Gimesia maris: one gene and its partners. Each later gene encodes a partner of the first gene's protein in a complex. Links are inferred from orthologs where the notes say so. Each region holds a gene or a part of one and is shown in the gene's direction. Other genes may lie near its edges.

Evidence for each region. Proteins that work in one complex are often made in the same cells at the same time.
Region 2: the proteins of GmarT_RS01850 (region 1) and GmarT_RS12185 are in contact, whole or in part, in a solved structure (PDB 1A0O), measured with the Escherichia coli proteins. The link is inferred for Gimesia maris from one-to-one orthologs.
Region 3: the proteins of GmarT_RS01850 (region 1) and fliM are in contact, whole or in part, in a crystal structure (PDB 1F4V), measured with the Escherichia coli proteins. The link is inferred for Gimesia maris from one-to-one orthologs.

The regions. Positions count from the first base shown.
Region 1 is NZ_CP042910.1:494,395-500,402, reverse strand. Bases 2,093-4,998 are described here. They hold GmarT_RS01850 (response regulator), read left to right. Parts: upstream 2,093-3,315; coding sequence 3,316-3,681; downstream 3,682-4,998. Other genes in these bases: GmarT_RS01845 (sensor domain-containing diguanylate cyclase), read left to right, coding at 3,913-4,998; GmarT_RS01855 (chemotaxis protein CheX), read left to right, coding at 2,757-3,248. Outside these bases: GmarT_RS01865 (aldo/keto reductase), read left to right, coding at 9-962; GmarT_RS01860 (response regulator transcription factor), read right to left, coding at 989-1,654; more of GmarT_RS01845, read left to right, coding at 4,999-5,886. UniProt on the Escherichia coli protein: Involved in the transmission of sensory signals from the chemoreceptors to the flagellar motors.
Region 2 is NZ_CP042910.1:3,271,192-3,277,576, forward strand. The notes cover bases 1,592-4,874. They hold GmarT_RS12185 (hybrid sensor histidine kinase/response regulator), read left to right. Parts: upstream 1,592-1,986; coding sequence 1,987-4,674; downstream 4,675-4,874. Other genes in these bases: GmarT_RS12190 (chemotaxis protein CheW), read left to right, coding at 4,671-4,874. Outside these bases: rpe (ribulose-phosphate 3-epimerase), read right to left, coding at 1-85; gap (type I glyceraldehyde-3-phosphate dehydrogenase), read right to left, coding at 444-1,466; more of GmarT_RS12190, read left to right, coding at 4,875-5,141; GmarT_RS12195 (methyl-accepting chemotaxis protein), read left to right, coding at 5,182-6,385. UniProt on the Escherichia coli protein: Involved in the transmission of sensory signals from the chemoreceptors to the flagellar motors. CheA is autophosphorylated; it can transfer its phosphate group to either CheB or CheY.
Region 3 is NZ_CP042910.1:1,639,785-1,645,812, forward strand. What follows is about bases 1,592-4,517. They hold fliM (flagellar motor switch protein FliM), read left to right. Parts: upstream 1,592-2,492; coding sequence 2,493-3,542; downstream 3,543-4,517. Other genes in these bases: GmarT_RS06215 (glutamate-5-semialdehyde dehydrogenase), read left to right, coding at 1,592-2,417; rpmI (50S ribosomal protein L35), read left to right, coding at 3,971-4,171; rplT (50S ribosomal protein L20), read left to right, coding at 4,251-4,517. In the rest of the region: GmarT_RS06205 (Glu/Leu/Phe/Val family dehydrogenase), read left to right, coding at 1-313; GmarT_RS06210 (Crp/Fnr family transcriptional regulator), read left to right, coding at 397-921; more of GmarT_RS06215, read left to right, coding at 1,152-1,591; more of rplT, read left to right, coding at 4,518-4,607; GmarT_RS06235 (hypothetical protein), read left to right, coding at 4,930-5,262; GmarT_RS06240 (hypothetical protein), read right to left, coding at 5,289-5,738; GmarT_RS06245 (PQQ-like beta-propeller repeat protein), read right to left, coding at 5,957-6,028. UniProt on the Escherichia coli protein: FliM is one of three proteins (FliG, FliN, FliM) that forms the rotor-mounted switch complex (C ring), located at the base of the basal body.

The DNA.
Region 1 (6,008 bases):
CAGAAACCATGAAGCCGTTACGAAACATCGGAAACACGGATATTCAAATCACCCCTATCGCAATGGGTTGCTGGCCGATTTCGGGAGTCACCAGTGTCGATGTCACAGAACAGGCCAGCCTGGCCACGCTGAACGCTGCATTTGAATCGGGAATCAATTTTTTTGACACTGCGTATTGCTATGGTTATGAAGGAGAAAGCGAACGACTGATTGCACAGGCACTGGGAGACAGAAGAGACCAGATTGTGATTGCGACCAAAGGGGGGATACACTGGCAAGGTACAAAACAGGTGCGCGATGCATCACCAGCCCGGATCAGGCAGGAGTGTGATGAAAGCCTGCAGAGGCTGAACACCGATCGTGTTGAGCTGTACTATCTGCATGGTCCCGACCCCGAAATTCCCGTCAGCGAATCTGCGGGGGCATTCCAGGAATTGTTGGCCTCCGGAAAAATCCTGTCCGTCGGCGTGTCTAATTTCACACTGGAACAGCTTCAGGAATTTGCACGTGTCTGCCCGATTTCAGCATATCAACCTCGCTACAATATGTTGCAACGTGATATTGAGAAAGACCGTCTGCCCTGGTGCATCAAAAACAATGTCTCTGTCATGGCTTACTGGCCTTTAATGAAAGGATTGCTTGCCGGCAAGCTTTCGCGAGACCATCAGTTCGCACCAGAAGATGGTCGGCAGAAATACCCCATGTTTCATGGAGAAGAATGGGAGAAAAACCAGGACTTTCTTGATGTACTGCGAACACTGGCAAATGAAATGAATCGAACAGTAGCGCAAATTGTGGTTCGCTGGACCATTCAACAGCCAGGAATTACCTGCGCCCTTTGCGGAGCAAAACGACCGGAACAGATCAGAGAAAACGCAGAGGCACTGGAGTTTGAACTGTCAGATTCCCAGATTGAAGCGATCAATCGAGCTATCGTACAGCGAGGTACAATCATTTCTTGAGACTTGAATTCGACATCGCGAATTACTTATGGCAACGTCAAGCCTTCACGAATCGAATAGCGGGCCAGTTCGACACGATCATGAATTCCCAGTTTGTGCATGATCCGATATTTGTGACTGTCTATCGATTTTTCCGAGAGATGCATGGAGCGGGCGACTTCTTTCACGCTTTTCCCTCTGGCCAGATGTCTGAGGACTTCGATTTGACGGGAAGTCAGGGAAGTCAACATGCTTTTTGACTGAATTGAATACCGTTCTTTCTTGTGATCAAAGACCAGTCGTTCCTGGACCGATTGTGAAAAACAGTATTCTCCGCGAGAGGCCTTTTTGATGGCATGGATCAATGATTCAATCGGTTCCCCTTTGAGTAAGTAACCTTTTGCATTCACTCTCAATGCCAGCTCGATGAAGATGTCCGAAAGATAACCTGTCAGAAAAATCATTTTTGTATTTTTCAGTCGCGAAGAAATCTCTTCGGCGATATCAAATGACCCACGTCCAGGTAGTTCTACATCCAATATAACAACATCGGGCTCCGTTTCCAAAATCAAAGCCAGCCCCTCATCAGCATTTGTAGCTGTCCCTACAACTTCGATATCAGGATCTCGCTGAAATCTGGAGACGATTGAGTCAACCAGAACCATGTGATCATCGACAAAAACAACTCGAATCAGATCTGTTGAAGTTAGCATGCTGGCTGGCCCTCGTATAATTTGATTATGAGAATTTAAAAGATATCAATTAACGAATGGTTCAATCTTAATTCTGCAGCTACTATTCGTGCTTCTGCTCCTCCAGAAAATCTCTGCATTTCTTTGAAAGCTCGAGCACATCGCTGGTAGCAGATTCAATCGGTGGGACTAAATCCCGCAGGACGCCTGCTAGCTCCGACTCAATCTCACCGGATGACAATCCACTAAGATAGTCATGTTGGCACTGTAAAATAGTTAGAAAATTATTTAATTGGTGACATGTCGTTCGAACGTCTTGAACAAACTCAAAACAGTCTTGCTGTGATAACTGTCCCATTGACAAGTTGTGCCTTTTAGTTAACGGGAAACTTTATAAGTCTATCAGCATACAAAATAGTTGGACTGAATTTGTTTTTTAGACTTCATTTACAGATATGACGATTTATCCCTGATAAGTTCTTAACTGATGTTCAATGTCAGAATTGAAGTTATACCATGCGAAAGAACTCATTAAATATCACTTACCAGAACCTTATGGTATGCAGAAATGAAATGACTCCTCAACTCTTAATTGTCAGATTATAGAGTATCTTACCTATACTTTTATCGTCATTTTCACTCACGCTTGTGATTGATTCCTGCACCGACAAATAGGACTATCCCATCCTCTATTAAAGCAGAATTCCATAAACTCTTATATACTAGTCTATTAGATCACCTGAAGCATGTCAGGAGGGATTCCTATGTTTTCAATGCCTGCAAGTTGCCCTGGGAAATAAATTTCATTTTTCACAAGGAGGGATATGCCTTAATTTTGCAGGAATCACCTCCACTACAGTTCATACAGCCGGAAATCTCAGCAATCTCAAACAAGACGAAGAATGTTTATTTGGAATATCGTGTTGATATTTTGGCACATGTATTTTTTCGTGATCTATGCTGTAAGTGCACATTTAATTTTGAAGCATCGTTCGTCGTGTGGCTTCTGTTGTGTATTTCGAGCAACAGTAGTGGAAATCCATCGACATCATGACTTCTACAAAATTCTCAGAATAACTGAATCACTGAAGTTGAATGATTCTCAGGAAACAGGAATTAGATAATGACGTCAACCAGTACCGTCGGTAAGTCTGAACTCACCGCAGAATTTGTGAATCCCATCATTAGCGCAACCATCTCTGTTTTTGAAATGATGCTGGGTTGTACGCCAAAACGAACCGGATTGAGTCTGAAACAGGACCTCATTCCTCAGCACGAGTTGAGTGCCGTCATTGGAATTTCTGGAAAAGCAGCCGGGACGCTTGTATTAAGCCTCTCCAAGAGCGTCGGCATAGGCGTTCTGGATCGTCTGGTTGGTATCTCTACAAATGAAATCAACGACGAAGTCTGTGATGCAGTCTGTGAATTGGCAAACATGATTGCAGGATCAGCGAAGGCACAACTGGAACATCTGGAAGCCTCCATCAGTATTCCAAACATTATTACTGGCAAGGGGCACACGGTTCATTATCCATCTAATGTGTCTCCCATATGTATTGCTTTTGACTCAGAAATCGGAACCTTTTCTATTGAAGCAGGGTTTTCTGATCGCTAAACGACCTGTTTAACAAAACGTTATTTTGAACGACCAATCGAATTTAAAATAGATAAAGGCTAATTCCATGAAAGTTTTACTTGTAGACGATTCCGGCACAATGAGGACCATCCAGAAACGATGCTTATCGAAACTGGGGATTGAAAATGTAACAGAAGCTGAAGACGGCGTTCAGGCATTAGAACTGTTTGTTGCCTCGAGTTTTGACATCGTGTTAAGTGACTGGAATATGCCAAACATGGATGGCCTTCAACTTCTGAAAGAAATCCGTCAGCGTAACAAAGATATTCCCGTCATTATGATCACGACAGAAGCAGAACGTGCCAGAGTCGTTACAGCGATCCAGGCTGGTGTTTCTGACTATCTGGTCAAGCCATTTACTCCCGACAGCTTGAAAAGCAAACTGGAACGCTGGGTCACATCTAACGCTTGAAACAACACGGTAGATCAATGATGGCTGTTCTTCTGAAACTCCCTCGGCATGCGACAACCATCGTCAGCTGATACGCATCATAATTTACCATTGCGTCTCTCAATCTATAATACTCGGTTCAGAGGCCCCTGGAGACGCGGCAGTAATACGGGACACCGTCCGGTGAAAACAGAGTTTTTTAATTACAGCTATTCAAAAGATTGATTTACATTTCCTTAAAGGTCACAGAAAATGATTTCTCCTGAAAAAATCTGGTCTTCTGATCAATTACCTACTTTGCCTGCGGTCGCTGTAAAATTGCTGGATCTTTCCAAGAATCCCGATACAGATATCAAAGAAGTGATTGATACGATCAAAGCAGACCCGGCAATTACTGCAAAGATTTTGAAAGCGAGTAATTCTTCATTTTTTGGATTAAGATCAGAATGCAAAGGTATTGAGCGGGCTGTTCCACTGCTGGGGACGATGGTCGTTACGTCGCTGGCATTGAGCTTTTCACTTTCTGAATCAGCAATCACTCAGGGTCCACTCAAATCTCGATTTGACTCATACTGGAAACAGTCTATCATCCAGTCAGCAGCGGCAGAGCTGTTAGCTGCAAAATCCGGAAATGATTTAAAATACGACAGTTTCCTGCTCGGACTGCTGCAGGATATTGGTCACCTCGCCATGCTCAGATCTATCCCGACAGATTTATTATCTGTTCTGGAACAGGCTGAAACGGAACAACGGGAGTCTGTTGAAGTAGAATCAGCAGAACTGGGAATCAACCACGCTGAGGTGGGTGTCAAAATGATGGAACGCTGGCAATTGTCAGAACAGTTCCAGACTGCAATCCAACATCACCATGACTCTGTCGCACAGCTGAAAACTCTCGAATCACACCCCGACTTCAACCTGATCACCATCATCGCTACTTCTGCAGCAATTGGGGACTACTTCTGTTCCGTTAACAGTGGGCTGGCATTACAGAAACTTCAGGATTTAACATCTGAATTTTACAACATGCCACACGATGACCTGCATGGATTTCTGGAACAGGTACAGGTTCGCTTTGAGGAAGCCGCCCAGATTTTCGCGGTTAATATGGATGACATCGAATCCCCGTTTGAAATCATGGCCAAAGCAAACGAGCAACTGGTGCAGATGACCATGAAGGCACAGGTCGATACAACACAGGCGTTTGCCCGACAGGCCGTCATTGAAGAACAGAAAAACAAGCTGGAATCAGAAAATAAACAGCTCCAGAGTAAAGCCATTCATGACCCGCTGACCAAAACCTATAATCGCAGCTACTTCAATGAAAATTTTGAGAAGGAACTCTACTCCTGCTCTCGCGATGCACAACCGATTGGAATTATCTTTTCAGATATCGATCGCTTCAAAAATCTGAACGATACCTACGGACATCAGTTCGGTGACCTGGTCTTACAGCGTGTCGCCAAAGTCGCCAGCGAATCCACAAGACGCTCAGACGTTTTCTGTCGGTATGGTGGTGAAGAATTCGTGATCATGGTCAATAATCCTACTGAAAACGGGATTCGCGACCTGGCGGAACGACTCCGAAAGCTGATCGAAAACGAAGTCATCGAATTCGAAGGAGCCCGAGTCCCGGTCACGGCCAGCCTGGGAGCCGTCGTGGGAATCCCTCCTAGAGACTTAACAGGATTTGCAGAACGACTGGTTGCTGAAGCAGATGAGGCGATGTATGAGTCCAAAGAAAACGGGCGAAACCAGGTACATGTTCGTTCAATTGTCAGCAAAAATGAGCAGGAACTGCACAAATTAATCAAACGCTGCCGCTTCAGTCGCTGGCTGGTGACAAAAGAAGTCTTCGATATTCCGACCATATCCAAAGCACTGCTTAAATGCTCAAAACAGCAGAAGCAGTCACGAATTGGGGAACTCGCCATTGCCGAAAAGATGCTCTCCGAGAATGACGTTTCCAAAATTCTGGAACTGCAGGAGCTCAAAGGTCTGCGATTCGGTGAAATCGCAATTCAGCAGAATTTCCTGACCCAGGAACAGACGGCTTACCTGCTGGCTTTACAGATCGAACCGCCAATCGTGCTCGGGAAAACTTTAATTTCGCTGGAATTGCTGGAAAGCACTCAGGCGGCTGAACTCATTAAGCAATATCTTGCAGAAATGAAACCCTGTTCAATCGCTGCGGATGCACATCGGAATCAGCTGGCAAATTCATAAATACTATTTGGATTCAAGTCGATCTGGATATTGTACACAATCTCCGATCATGCCATAATCCACAGATTTTACATGCCGCCAGTAAACAAGCAGAGTTCTTGTTTTCGCAGTTCAATACGAAA
Region 2 (6,385 bases), 2.8 Mb from region 1 along the record:
GATTACCGAAATCACACTTCAGCATTGAAGGTGCGATCACGGGAGAATTCGAATTCAATTTATACTTAAGTTCTGAGTTAGTCATAGATTCCAGAAATACTATACGATGGAAAGTCAAAAACAAGTGCCTGGGTGATTATCCAGTCTGAATGCAGTATTTTCCCATATTCCACAATCATGTGATCTCAGATCGAAGTTGTGATTATTTAACTGGATGCGGTCTGGAGTCAGTACGTTGAAATCATCATCAGTTAAATTATGAGACTGGCTTTAATTGTAAGCGTCACATTTTGACAATCTGATTGAGCAGAGTCTAGACGAAAGTTAAATGGCGGGTTGACCTGTATACGTTTGTCTGGTTTGAAAAACAGCCGAGATGAAACTCATCTCGGCTGAAATTTCGGACTGAATCAAGGCTTGTATTCTGCAAGCTCTGATACAGCTTATAGTTGGGCCAGACGAGCGATCATGTCTGCGGTCCGGTTTGAATAACCATATTCGTTATCGTACCAGCTTAAGACCTTGAGCATTTTTCCACCAATTACTGTTGTCCAGCTGGCATCAAAGATAGAGCTGTGGGTATTTCCCACGATATCGCTGGAAACGATGGGGTCTGTGTTATACTCCAGAATGCCCTTCATTGGGCCGTCTGCAGCAGCTTTCATGGCAGCATTGACTTCTTCGACGGTCACATCTTTACTCAGATTCACGACCAGGTCAGTAATACTGCCTACAGGTACTGGAACACGCAGGCTGAGCCCAGTTAATTTACCATTCAATTCTGGCAGGACGAGTCCCACTGCTTTCGCAGCACCAGTCGTTGTCGGAATAATATTCAGAGCAGCGGCTCGTGCCCGCAGAGGATCTGAATGCAACTGGTCTGAAACACGCTGGTCGTTGGTGTAAGCGTGCACGGTCGTCATTAAACCGTGTTCAATTCCAAAGTTTTCATGCAGGACTTTGGCCATGGGAGCCAGGCAGTTTGTTGTACAGCTGGCATTTGAAACACAGATGTGCTCAGAGGTCAGCTGGTCATCATTGACACCAAATACAACAGTCATATCTGGTGTATCTTTCGCAGGTGCAGAAATGACAACTTTACGAGCTCCAGCGGTCAGGTGGCTGTCGTAACCTGGTTTTCCGTCGGCTTCACGGTTTGTGAAAAAGCCCGTCGACTCCAAAGCCACTTCGACTCCCAGTTCTTTCCAGGGAAGTTCACGGGGATCACGTTCAGCACAGACACGAACTTTTTTACCATTGACGATCAGATCGCTTCCATCGACGTCAACAGTTCCAGGAAAACGACCCTGAACACTGTCGTATTTTAACAACCAAGCCAGTTTTTTAGGATCTCCGAGGTCGTTGATGGCGACTACTTCGAATTCTTCTGGACGAGCAGCGAGTGCTCTGAATGTAATACGCCCAATACGACCAAAACCATTAATACCAACCTTTACCGCAGCCACAGGACTTACTCCTTCGTTTAATGAACCATTAGATGTGTATATTTGACGGCAGAGGTGATGGGGAACGATCCCACAAAGCTCCTCTGTCCGCTGTCGGGTAACTTTCAATCGGGGTGGATTGTAATAGTCTCAGGACGACCACACAACCGAACGCCGACTTCGCTTTGATTTCTTTGTTATGCAATAAAGTTAAGTATTTCGTGTCAGTTAGTACATTTGTTAATTCAAAATAGGATATCAATAAATTGTTTAATCAAATGACTGTGCACCTGTGATTGTTGGAGTCTAAGTATACTGGGGAATTCCCCTCACTTCTGCTTCTATCGATAACAGGAGGTCAAGGGGCTTAAGAAGAAATGACGATAGTGCTTAAGGGGAGATCACGTACTTTTGGGGGGATTATATCGACAGATTTTGCATAAAAACATGTTGATAAGTTCTTGCTGGTATTTATTTTAGCTCTCCACGCCTAAGTCTTATTTACACTTCAATTACGTTCCCTAATCACCAGGACGGGCTGATGGACGATATTCTGCAGGAGTTTTTGGCAGAAAGCTGGGAGAATTTAGGTCAATTAGACTCGGAAATAGTAGAGCTTGAGAAAGATCCCCAGAATGCTGAGCTGATAGCCAGTATCTTTCGCACTATTCACACTATTAAAGGGACCTGTGGTTTTCTTGGTCTCACAAATCTTGGTGCAGTTGCGCATTCGGCAGAAAATGTTCTGGGAAAGATGCGTGAGCGGATGCTCGAAGTGTCTCCGGGAGCGATTTCGCTGGTTCTGGAGGCTATCGACCGGATTAAAGAGCTCTTACAGGGCCTGGAAGCAACCGGAGAAGAACCGAAAACAGATCATTCGACTTTAACTCTGATGTTGGACGAGCTGGCTAACCTGGCGACAGCTCCGCTGGAGTCACCTCCTCAGCAGCCCCCTTCTGCTCCTGTTTCGGGGCAAGTCGAAGACATTTCAGTGGAAAACCAGGTTGAAGATAAACCGCTCGGCGGACCGAGTCCGACTGACATCGCTGATTCCAATGAAAGTGAACCAGCCGCACTCACTGATTCTCATCCAGAGGTTCTGGCAGAATCAGCAGATCCGCTGACTCCCGCTGCAGGTGGGACCGAAGAGGGAGCAGTCCGTTCTTCCAAAGTAAGTGTGGCAGACCTGTCTATTCGTGTGAATGTGAATGTGGTTGACAGTCTGATGAACCTGGTGGGTGAACTGGTACTGACACGTAACCAACTGTTGCAACTGGCGCGGGGGGATGAGGAGTCGAAATACGCTGCTCCCATCACTCATTTGAATCGGGTGACAACAGATCTGCAGGAAGGCGTGATGAAGACACGCATGCAGCCAATCGGGAATGCGTGGAACAAGCTTCCCCGTCTGGTACGCGATTTATCTCAGGTGACGAATAAACATATCGAACTGGTAATGACCGGGGCCGAAACGGAACTGGACCGAACCGTTCTGGATGCCATCAAAGATCCCCTGACTCACATGGTGAGGAACTCTGCCGATCACGGCATTGAGTCCTCTGAGGTTCGTAAAGCAGCCGGTAAAGCAGAATCGGGAACGATTCACTTGAACGCGTATCATGAGGGCGGACATGTCATCATCGAGATACAGGACGATGGTGCTGGAATCAGTCGTGAACGGGTTTTGAAAAAGGCAATTTCACAGGGATTAATCAAAGAAGTCGACGCACCTCATGTGACGGACAGTCATGTGTTTTCCATGATCTTTCAGGCAGGATTCTCAACAGCGGAACAGGTCAGCTCCATTTCCGGGCGCGGCGTAGGCATGGATGTTGTTCGAACTCAGATTGAAAAAATCGGGGGAACTGTAGACCTCAATTCTAAAATGGGAAAAGGGACGACAGTCAGAATTAAAATTCCGTTAACCCTGGCGATTGTATCTGCACTGGTGCTGGAGAGTGGTTCACAGCCTTTCGCAATCCCTCAACTGGGCGTGGTGGAACTGGTTCGACTCTCTGCAGAAGACTGCAAAAAAATCGAGACGATTCATGATAAAAAGGTATTTCGTCTGCGAGATCGTCTGTTACCACTCGTGCATCTGAATGAAGTTTTGCAACTGGAAGAGGATACTCCCAAAGATGACGATCTGCAGGACACGAACATCGTGGTGGTTCAGGTAGGTGAAGATCAGTTTGGACTGATCGTTTCCCGGATTTTCGATACCGAAGAAATCGTGGTAAAGCCGGTAGGACGCCTCTTAAAGAATATCGGACTCTACCAGGGAACGACCATCCTGGGAGATGGTCGGGTGGTGATGATTCTCGATGTGGGAGGAATCTTTAATCAGTGTGGCGGGAGTTCAGCTCATTCTCAATCGGTTGCCGAAGAAGCAACGGCGAGTTCTGACCGGAATACCATCAGTATGCTGCTGTTCGGTGTGAAAGATAATGTGACAATGGCTGTGCCGCTGTCCCTGGTCGCACGACTGGAAGAATTTCCGCTGGAAAGTATTGAATTAAATGGAGACCGCAAGGTAGTCCAATACCGCGATAACCTGTTACCGCTGCTTTCAATCGAAGGCGCTGGTTTTGGTGGTGGAGAACCCGTTGATCCGCAACCTGTTATCGTCTTTTCTGAAAATAACCGTTCGATGGGACTGATGGTTAATGAGATCAAAGACATTATTGATGAGCAGCTTGTAATTCGGATGCAGTCAGATCGGCCGGGCGTGCTGGGGACTGCCATCATCGGCAAAAATGCGATTGATGTGATTGATACTCAATATTACGTGACCCGCTCAACGCCGAACTGGTTTGAAAAAGTTGAAGATAAAAAATCGTTTCGAGTTTTAATTGTGGATGATTCGATGTTCTTCAGGCAATTGGTGGCAACCGCGCTGGAAACGGAAGGCTACTCTGTAGTGGCCAGGGACAGTTGCATCGCCGCTGTCGAACTTCTGGAGAAAGATTCCAGGTTCCATGCCGTCATTACAGATCTGGATCTGCCAATGATGGATGGTTTTGAGTTCTGCGAATGGCTTAAGTCTCAGCAGAATACTCAGGAGTTGAGTGTGATTGCTTTAACCTCTGCAAACAGTTCTGCAGATCAGGCCCGGGCCCGGGAGTCCGGTTTTGATGAGTTTCTGGTTAAATTTAATTCGCATGAACTGATCTCCTGTCTGGATGAGTCTTTTGCACGATTGAAATATAAAACAGGAGTAAATGCATGAGCATCGCAGTCACCGATTCCGGTAGTGGGATGGAGTCTCAGTTAGATTATTCGAGTCAGTATGTCTCGTTCCGCGTTGATGACCAGTTACTGGGCATGCCTGTAAATATGGTTCAGGAAGTGTTGACGGAGCAGGTGATTTCACCGACACCACTGGCACGCGCGGAGATCAAAGGTCTGTTAAATCTGCGTGGTCAGATTGTAACAGCCGTGAGCCTGCGCAAACGCCTGGGGCTGCCTGACCTGGAAGACGACCGTTCTATGAATGTTGTTACGCGGGTGGGTGAAGAATCCTTCAGCCTGCTGGTTGATGAAGTTGGCGATGTGATCAATGTGTCAGGTCGCTCCATGGAGCCGGTGCCAAGAACTTTGGATCCACACTGGCGGGCGGTGACCATTGGTGTGTTTCAACTGGATGAAGGATTGTTTGTCATCCTGGATGTGGAAACAATTTTAAATTTTGAGTGATGTTTTACTAAAATCTGGTGTCTGAATAAGGGCTCTGCTTGTGGATCTCAATGTCACTGCATTGCGGGAATCGTTCGAACTGGTTGCGCCACGTGCTGACCAGTTGGCAGAACGGTTTTATGAAAAGCTGTTCGAGGACTACCCCGATCTGCTGCGCTATTTCACGCATACCGATTTTTCAGAACAGCGCGGGAAACTGATTCAGGCGCTGGTTCTGGTTTTGAAGTCGCTCGAGAGCCCCCCTGCACTGACCAAAGTGTTACACCAGTTGGGGAAAGAACATGGCGAAATGGGCATCCAGGATGATGACTACCCGCCAGTCACGGATACTCTGCTCAGAGTGCTGGCAGAGTTTGCTGAAGATCAATGGAGTGAAGAGCTGGAAGAGACCTGGCGTCAGGCTCTCAAAGCAGTTTCGACAACGATGATTGAAGGTGCCCAAGACTCAAGTCGCGCAAAACAGCTTCAATCAACGGCAGTATCAGGCTCAGTGGGAGCCGGTTTTGAAGAAGTGGATTCCCTGGTGGAAGACCAGCCGATTTCAGAACAAGATGACCAAACCAATTCAGAACTACCTTTACGATCTGAAGCACAGATCAACCATCCGAAGGAGAAGAGTATTATGTCGATTGATTCAGTACAGAATACGGGACAGAGCGCGGCTACTGAACAGTCGCAGGATACAGATCAGTTTTATGGTATTGTGGAACACAGTCCTCAATCCATTCTGTTTCTGAACCCGGAAGGAACAGTAACCTACGCGAATCATAAAGGTCAGGAACTCATTCAGGAACTGAGCAGTGACCTGGGGGTGAGCCCGCAGAAGCTGGTGGGTGGTTCGATCAGCCAGCTGTTTACGAAACTGCCAGAACTGAAGGCCGCGTTATCGGGATTAACCGGTGAGCAGTCGATCACGGCTTCCCTTGGAGACCGCTCGCTGAAAATCAGTTTGAATCAGCTTGCTTCTGCAGGAACTATCCTGACCTGGGAAGATATCACTGAGCAGGTGAAACTGGAAGAATCAAACTGTGATTATTCGGGACAACTGGGGGCTATCAGTGACGCACAGGCAGTCATCGAATTTAATATGGATGGAACGATTATTACTGCCAATCACAATTTCTGTGCCACACTTGGCTATTCTCTGGAAGAGATTCAGGGGAAGCATCACAGGATGTTTGTCGAACCAGAATACCAGATCAGTAATGAATACAAAGAATTCTGGGAAAAACTGAATGCAGGAC
Region 3 (6,028 bases), 1.1 Mb from region 1 along the record:
CATTATTGAAGCTGCCAATAATCCGACTGTCCCGGAAGCAGACGAAATATTCGATAAAAACGGAGTCATCGTGGTACCTGATATTCTGGCCAATGCCGGGGGCGTGACGGTCAGTTACTTCGAATGGGTTCAGAATCGTCAGCATTTCAGCTGGGAAAAATCCCGCGTACGGTCGGAATTAGATCGTATTATGAATGACAGTTTTAAACTGGTCTGGAAGATTGCTACTGATAAAAAAGTGTCTCTGCGCGTCGCCGCCTATATACTGGGAATTGGACGGGTAGGGCGTGCCACCGTTCTGGGAGGCATCTGAAATCCCGCCATTATTTTTCGTGAAGTTCAATTCGGACCGAGATTCACATTTATTTCACACCTGACGCTTGCGAGGTAACTAATATGATATCCACAGAGGAACTGATCAATGATTGTGTTCTGTTTCAGTCTGTAACACCGGCTGAAATGGAAGAATTGCTCTATTACTCTGAAACGGAAGAGTTTTCTGAAGGGGCACGAATTCTGGACGAAGGGAATTCCACACGCTATCTCTGGGTCATAAAGAGTGGTTCCTGTGAGGTACGTAAGAAACTGGCCAATGGAAGCGAGCAGACTCTGACTAAGTTGAGCCCACTGTCGGTGTTCGGCGAAATGTCGTTTTTCAAGCCTGCTCCTCACTCAGCGAGCGTGGTTGCTTTGTCCGATGTGGAAGTCGTGCGGATTCCCGGACGCGAATTCGATCAGATGCTGAAAGACGGAGCCAAAGGCGCTCAGAAGGTTGTGTTCAATACTGTGCGGATCATGTCGGATCGATTGCGGATGATGGATAAATGGTCAGCAGAAATGGCGGAGAGTTGTGGTTCCCGCACCAGAAATGCAGAATGGCATGACTTTCGGTCGAAATTATACTCAGACTGGAAGTTTTAGCCTGAAATCGAGTCAGAATCGACGTTTGTGATCCCGCGTTGACACATTTCGACGGATATTTGATACTGCGGTATGTTGAACACAGTCGATCAGGCCATTAGCCTGTGGCGGCACGGCGCGCACCTCCCGGTCGCATCTCGTGTCCTTTTATCAGAGAACTGCACGTGTTTTACGTACCAGGATGGTCGATGAACACATTTACCATCTACCCGTAATCGATTAAGAGTAACATGACAGAATTAGACCTGGCTCAATATACAGAACAGCTGGCATCTCAGGCACGAGACGCCTCGCGGAAACTGGTATCCTCAAACGGGAATCAGAAAAATGCCTGGCTGCGCCGCATGATTGAGCTGATTCAAGAACGAACACCCGAACTGCTGGAAGCAAACGCCGCCGACATCAAACAGGCACCTGAATATGGCCTGACGGAGGCTTCGATCGATCGGCTGCGACTGACCGAGACCCGATTGCAGGGGATTATTACGGCTCTGGAAGAGATCATCGCGTTGCCGAATCCGATTGGCGAAATCATCGACAGTAATATTCGTCCGAACGGTCTGCTGGTGACACGCGTAAGAGTCCCGCTGGGCGTTGTCTTTTTTATCTATGAATCACGCCCTAATGTGACCATCGATGCGGCTGCATTGTGTGTCAAAAGCGGAAACGCCGTGATTTTGAGGGGCGGAAAAGAAGCATTACACAGCAATATCGCATTCTATAAGCTGTTACAGGAAGGCCTGCGTGATGTCGGGCTTCCCGAAGAAGCAGTGCAGCTGGTTGAAACGACGGACCGCGAAGCAGTGGGACATTTTCTGAAACTGAGCGAATACATTGATGTGACGATACCCCGTGGGGGAAAAGGTCTGATTGAACGAGTGGCCCGCGATGCGACAATGCCTGTTATCAAGCATTTTGATGGCGTCTGCCACGTGTATCTCGACAAATCGGCTGATCCAGAGCTGGCAGTATCGATTACGGTGAACAGTAAATGTCAGCGTCCCGGTGTGTGCAATGCAGCGGAAAGCCTGCTCGTGCATACTGATATCGCCGATACAGTTTATCCACGTGTCGCAGAGGCGCTTAAGAAGCAGGGAGTCGAACTGCGCTGCTGTCCGCGTTCATTGGAACGGACACCGGGGGCAACAGCGGCGACTGAAGAAGATTATGGCACGGAATACGGGGCCAAAATCATCTCCGTCAAAATTGTGAATCACATGGATGAAGCGATCCGACATATTCATCAATATGGATCGGGGCATACCGAGTCGATTGTCACGACAGAGCTGGCGGCGTCTGAGAAGTTCACAACACAAGTCGATTCGGCGGCAGTGATCGTGAATGCCAGCACGCGTTTCAACGATGGAGGAGAGTTCGGACTGGGAGCGGAAATCGGGATCAGTACCGATAAATTTCACGCACGTGGTCCCTGTGGATTAAACGAACTGACCAGTTATAAATATGTAGCCCATGGAGCAGGGCAGATTCGAGAGTAGCAGTTAGATCAATGATTGAAATCCCGTCGCGGGCAGCCTGCTCTCGCCGTGTTTCAATTTTCAGGGAGGCCAGGGATGGCAGACGTACTGAGTCAAAATGAAGTCGAGTCGCTCTTATCGGCGTTAGATCCCTCTGCGAGCAGCGGCGGTGGATCGAGCCGTCCTGCGACGCGCAATACCGACTTCAATTCCCAGATCAGTATCTATGACTTCAAACGTCCCGAGCGTGTCAGCAAAGAGCAGATGCGGGCATTTCGCGCGTTGCATGAAAGCTTTAGCCGTGAATTTGGTGCCGCCCTCAGCGGGATGTTGCGTTCCATCATTGAAGTCAAGCTGATCAGTGTAGACCAGTTGACCTACAGCGAATTTGTATTCAGTCTGGAGAACCCGACCTGTTTTAATCTACTTGAGTCCGAAACGCTGGACGGGCATATTATTCTGGACATCAGCCCGTCGATCATCTTTCCCATCATTGACCGGTTACTGGGGGGGGATGGGCATTCGCATGGTGCCTACCCGAATCGGGCGCTGACCGAAATCGAAATCCGCCTGGTTTCCCGGATTACCGGGCTGGCCATTGAAGGGATTGAATCGGCGTGGAGTAACTTGTGTGACTGGAAATTACGGGTCTCACAGGTCGAAAGTAATCCTCAACTGGTGCAGATTGTACCACCCAACGAAGTGATCGTGCTGATTTCTTTCGAAGTCACGATGGGGGAAACGCGAGGGATTATCAATCTCTGTATTCCCTTCAATACGATTGAGCCTCTGTCTAACAAATTGACCTCCGATACCTGGTCTGCTTACAAGAAGAAGTCACCGGATTTGAGACAGCAACTGAATCTGGAAGCGAGTGTCTCTAAGTCAAAAATTGCGATGCGGGTCGAACTGGACAACAGTAAATTGACGGCGGGTGAAGTACTGAATCTGGCTGTGGGTGATGTCATCATGTGTAACAAGGGGAGTGCCCAGAGCCTGACGGTTGAGCTGGAAGGTTCGCCGGTCTTCACTGCTTTTCCGGGAGTGTATAAAGGACATAAAGCCATCAGTATTGAGAAAATGCTGGCAATTCCCCGGGACGTGATCGAAGAACGTCTGAAAAAATCGGATGCAGCGACAGGATAAAACGATCGGTTTTTGCGGGATGATCCCACACTGTACTTCAGGGATGAATTGTAGTAGACTTTGAAGATCAATGGTAATCTGAGATGTTTTCAGCTTGCCAGATCTCATTATTGATTGAACGATCATCGGTCAGCCGATCGGGATACACCGGTTTTCAGTCAATCCGTCATTTTTTCTACGAAGTCACCGGGTTTTTAACCCCGTTTCGGTGGAAAAAGTAACGTGAGGCTGATTATACTGCCCGATCAACCTCCCTGTTGAAGTTCCGTCTGTACTGTTTGATGGACAGATGTGTTCTTCCTGGTTGAGGATTCTGCGTGAGAAGAATGCAGAACACGTAGAGGAAATGACTCTGGATTGAAGACTGGATCTCTGTTTTCTCAGAGGCAGCCCGTGTCTCTGAAACGTTTACGAAGATAGAAAATAAAATGCCTAAGCAAAAGACACATAAAGGAATGAAGAAGCGGTTCAAAATTACTGCTTCTGGTAAAGCCAAGCACAGGAAAGCATTTCGCGGTCACATTCTCAGTAAAAAGAGCCCCAAGCGAAAGATCAGACTTCGCGGTGATGGTATTGTGACAGGCGCGGAAGCAAAGCTGATTGTGAATGCTCTGCGTCCCAGTTCATAACTTTGCCGAGATCCCGGCTACTTAAGCTGGAGTGTGTGCTGACAGAATCAATATTTAACATCACAGTTGGAAAGTAATAATGCGAGTTCGAAAAGGTGCAGCTCGACGTCGAGCCAAGAAAAGACTGTTCAAAGAAGCCCGCGGTAATGTTGGTGGTCGCAGTAAACTGCTGCGAACCGTCAAAGAAACCCTGATTCGTTCCCGGGTGTACGCCTACCGTGACCGTCGCGTTCGCAAACGTGAATTCCGTGCATTGTGGGTGACTCGAATCACTGCTGCCTGCCGCGCACGTGGGACGAATTACTCCCAGTTTATCAATGGTTTGACCAAAGCGGGAATCACTCTGAATCGTAAATCGCTGAGCGAACTGGCAATTTATCAGCCACAGATCTTTGATGAGATTGTGAAAGCTTCCCAGGCTGCTTTAGCAGCATAAGTTCTGAGTCGTTTGACTGCTCAGTTCAGAGACATAAAATCTGCCAGGTCTGTTCGATGAAACAGACCTGGTTTTTTTACGTACCGGTCTGATATCTGTCAGAATGGGGGATATAGGATCTCTCAAATTGCAGTTCGCCCGAAAACAGGAATCTGTTATATTACGAGTCGAATCTGTCGGGACTGAGGCAGGTTTCATTTCAGAAGTAATTCCCGATCAGGGAGGCAGGGATTAGATGCAGACAGGCGTGGAATCAGCTCCGGGATGCAGCAGGTGTAGGCTACACTGGCTGATTGCGCTGTCGTGCTGTCTGGCGAGTTTCATGAGTTTGTCTGCGTGCACCGGCTTCAGGTCGGTTGTGCCGGCCCCGCTGGTCTTCGAAGAGCAGTCGGCAAAGATCCTGGAGCTCGCGCCGCTGGGAACTCCCAAAGAACAGGCTATCCGTCAGTTGAACGATGCGGGGATTTCGGGCGATTTTGCTTCCAGTCCTTCGATCTATTATTGTGATCTGTGGCAGCGGGAAGATGGCAGTCTGTGGCATCTCAATGTCGCTCTATTGTTCCAGGAGGACGGCACACTCTATAAAACCCGACCGGCACAGGCCGATGTCAGCTGGGAAAAAGACGCCTCCACCACGCAGCAGTCGGAGCCTTGATTCCTTTATAAAGGCAAGTGGACCAGCTATTGATCCACCGGGTCTGCGGGTTTCTCGAGCAACTGGATGTGTCCCTTGCAGAATTTGCAGGCTGCCACTGTACCCAGGTATTTGTGGGCTATGCGCAGTTCCTGTCGGCAGTGCGGACAACTGGTATAGAAGCCCTGGGAGATGGCTTTGCTGGCATCGATTTTCAAGGCTAAAGGGGCCTGGCAGAATTTGCAGGAGACCTGTTTTCCCAGGTATTTTTTATGGACGCGTAATTCTTTACGGCAGTCCGGGCACTGGAAAAAGTATCCGACCGGATAAGCATCGCAGCAGACCGCCAGCTCTTTCAGTGGATGGAAAGCGGGAATCTCTACTGTATCGTGCTCCAGGTCATCATTGAGCAACTCACGGCAGGTTTGACAGTGTACCAGATTTGCAGGCATGTCCTCCCCGCATTGCGGGCAGGGGCCACCGGGCCAGGCGGGCATAATAAATCCTTGTTTTTCAATTCAGTCAGTTTTCAGGTTGCTGAAGTTTTGAGATGGCCCGTTATCTCGGTTGAGGTTTTACTTGATCATTAGAGATTCGTAGAGATTACTGGGAGATGAGCTTAATCGTTTAGAACTGTCCTCATCTAAAGTATAGCAGATACTGGAACAGTTTGAATCAATTTTTCCAACGTTCCGCATCTCTTTCCGCGTGCAACTTATTTTTGAGGTTGCAGGCAGTACAGGTGTTTAAAGGTCCGCAGAAACATCTGGCCATTGGCGACCACCAC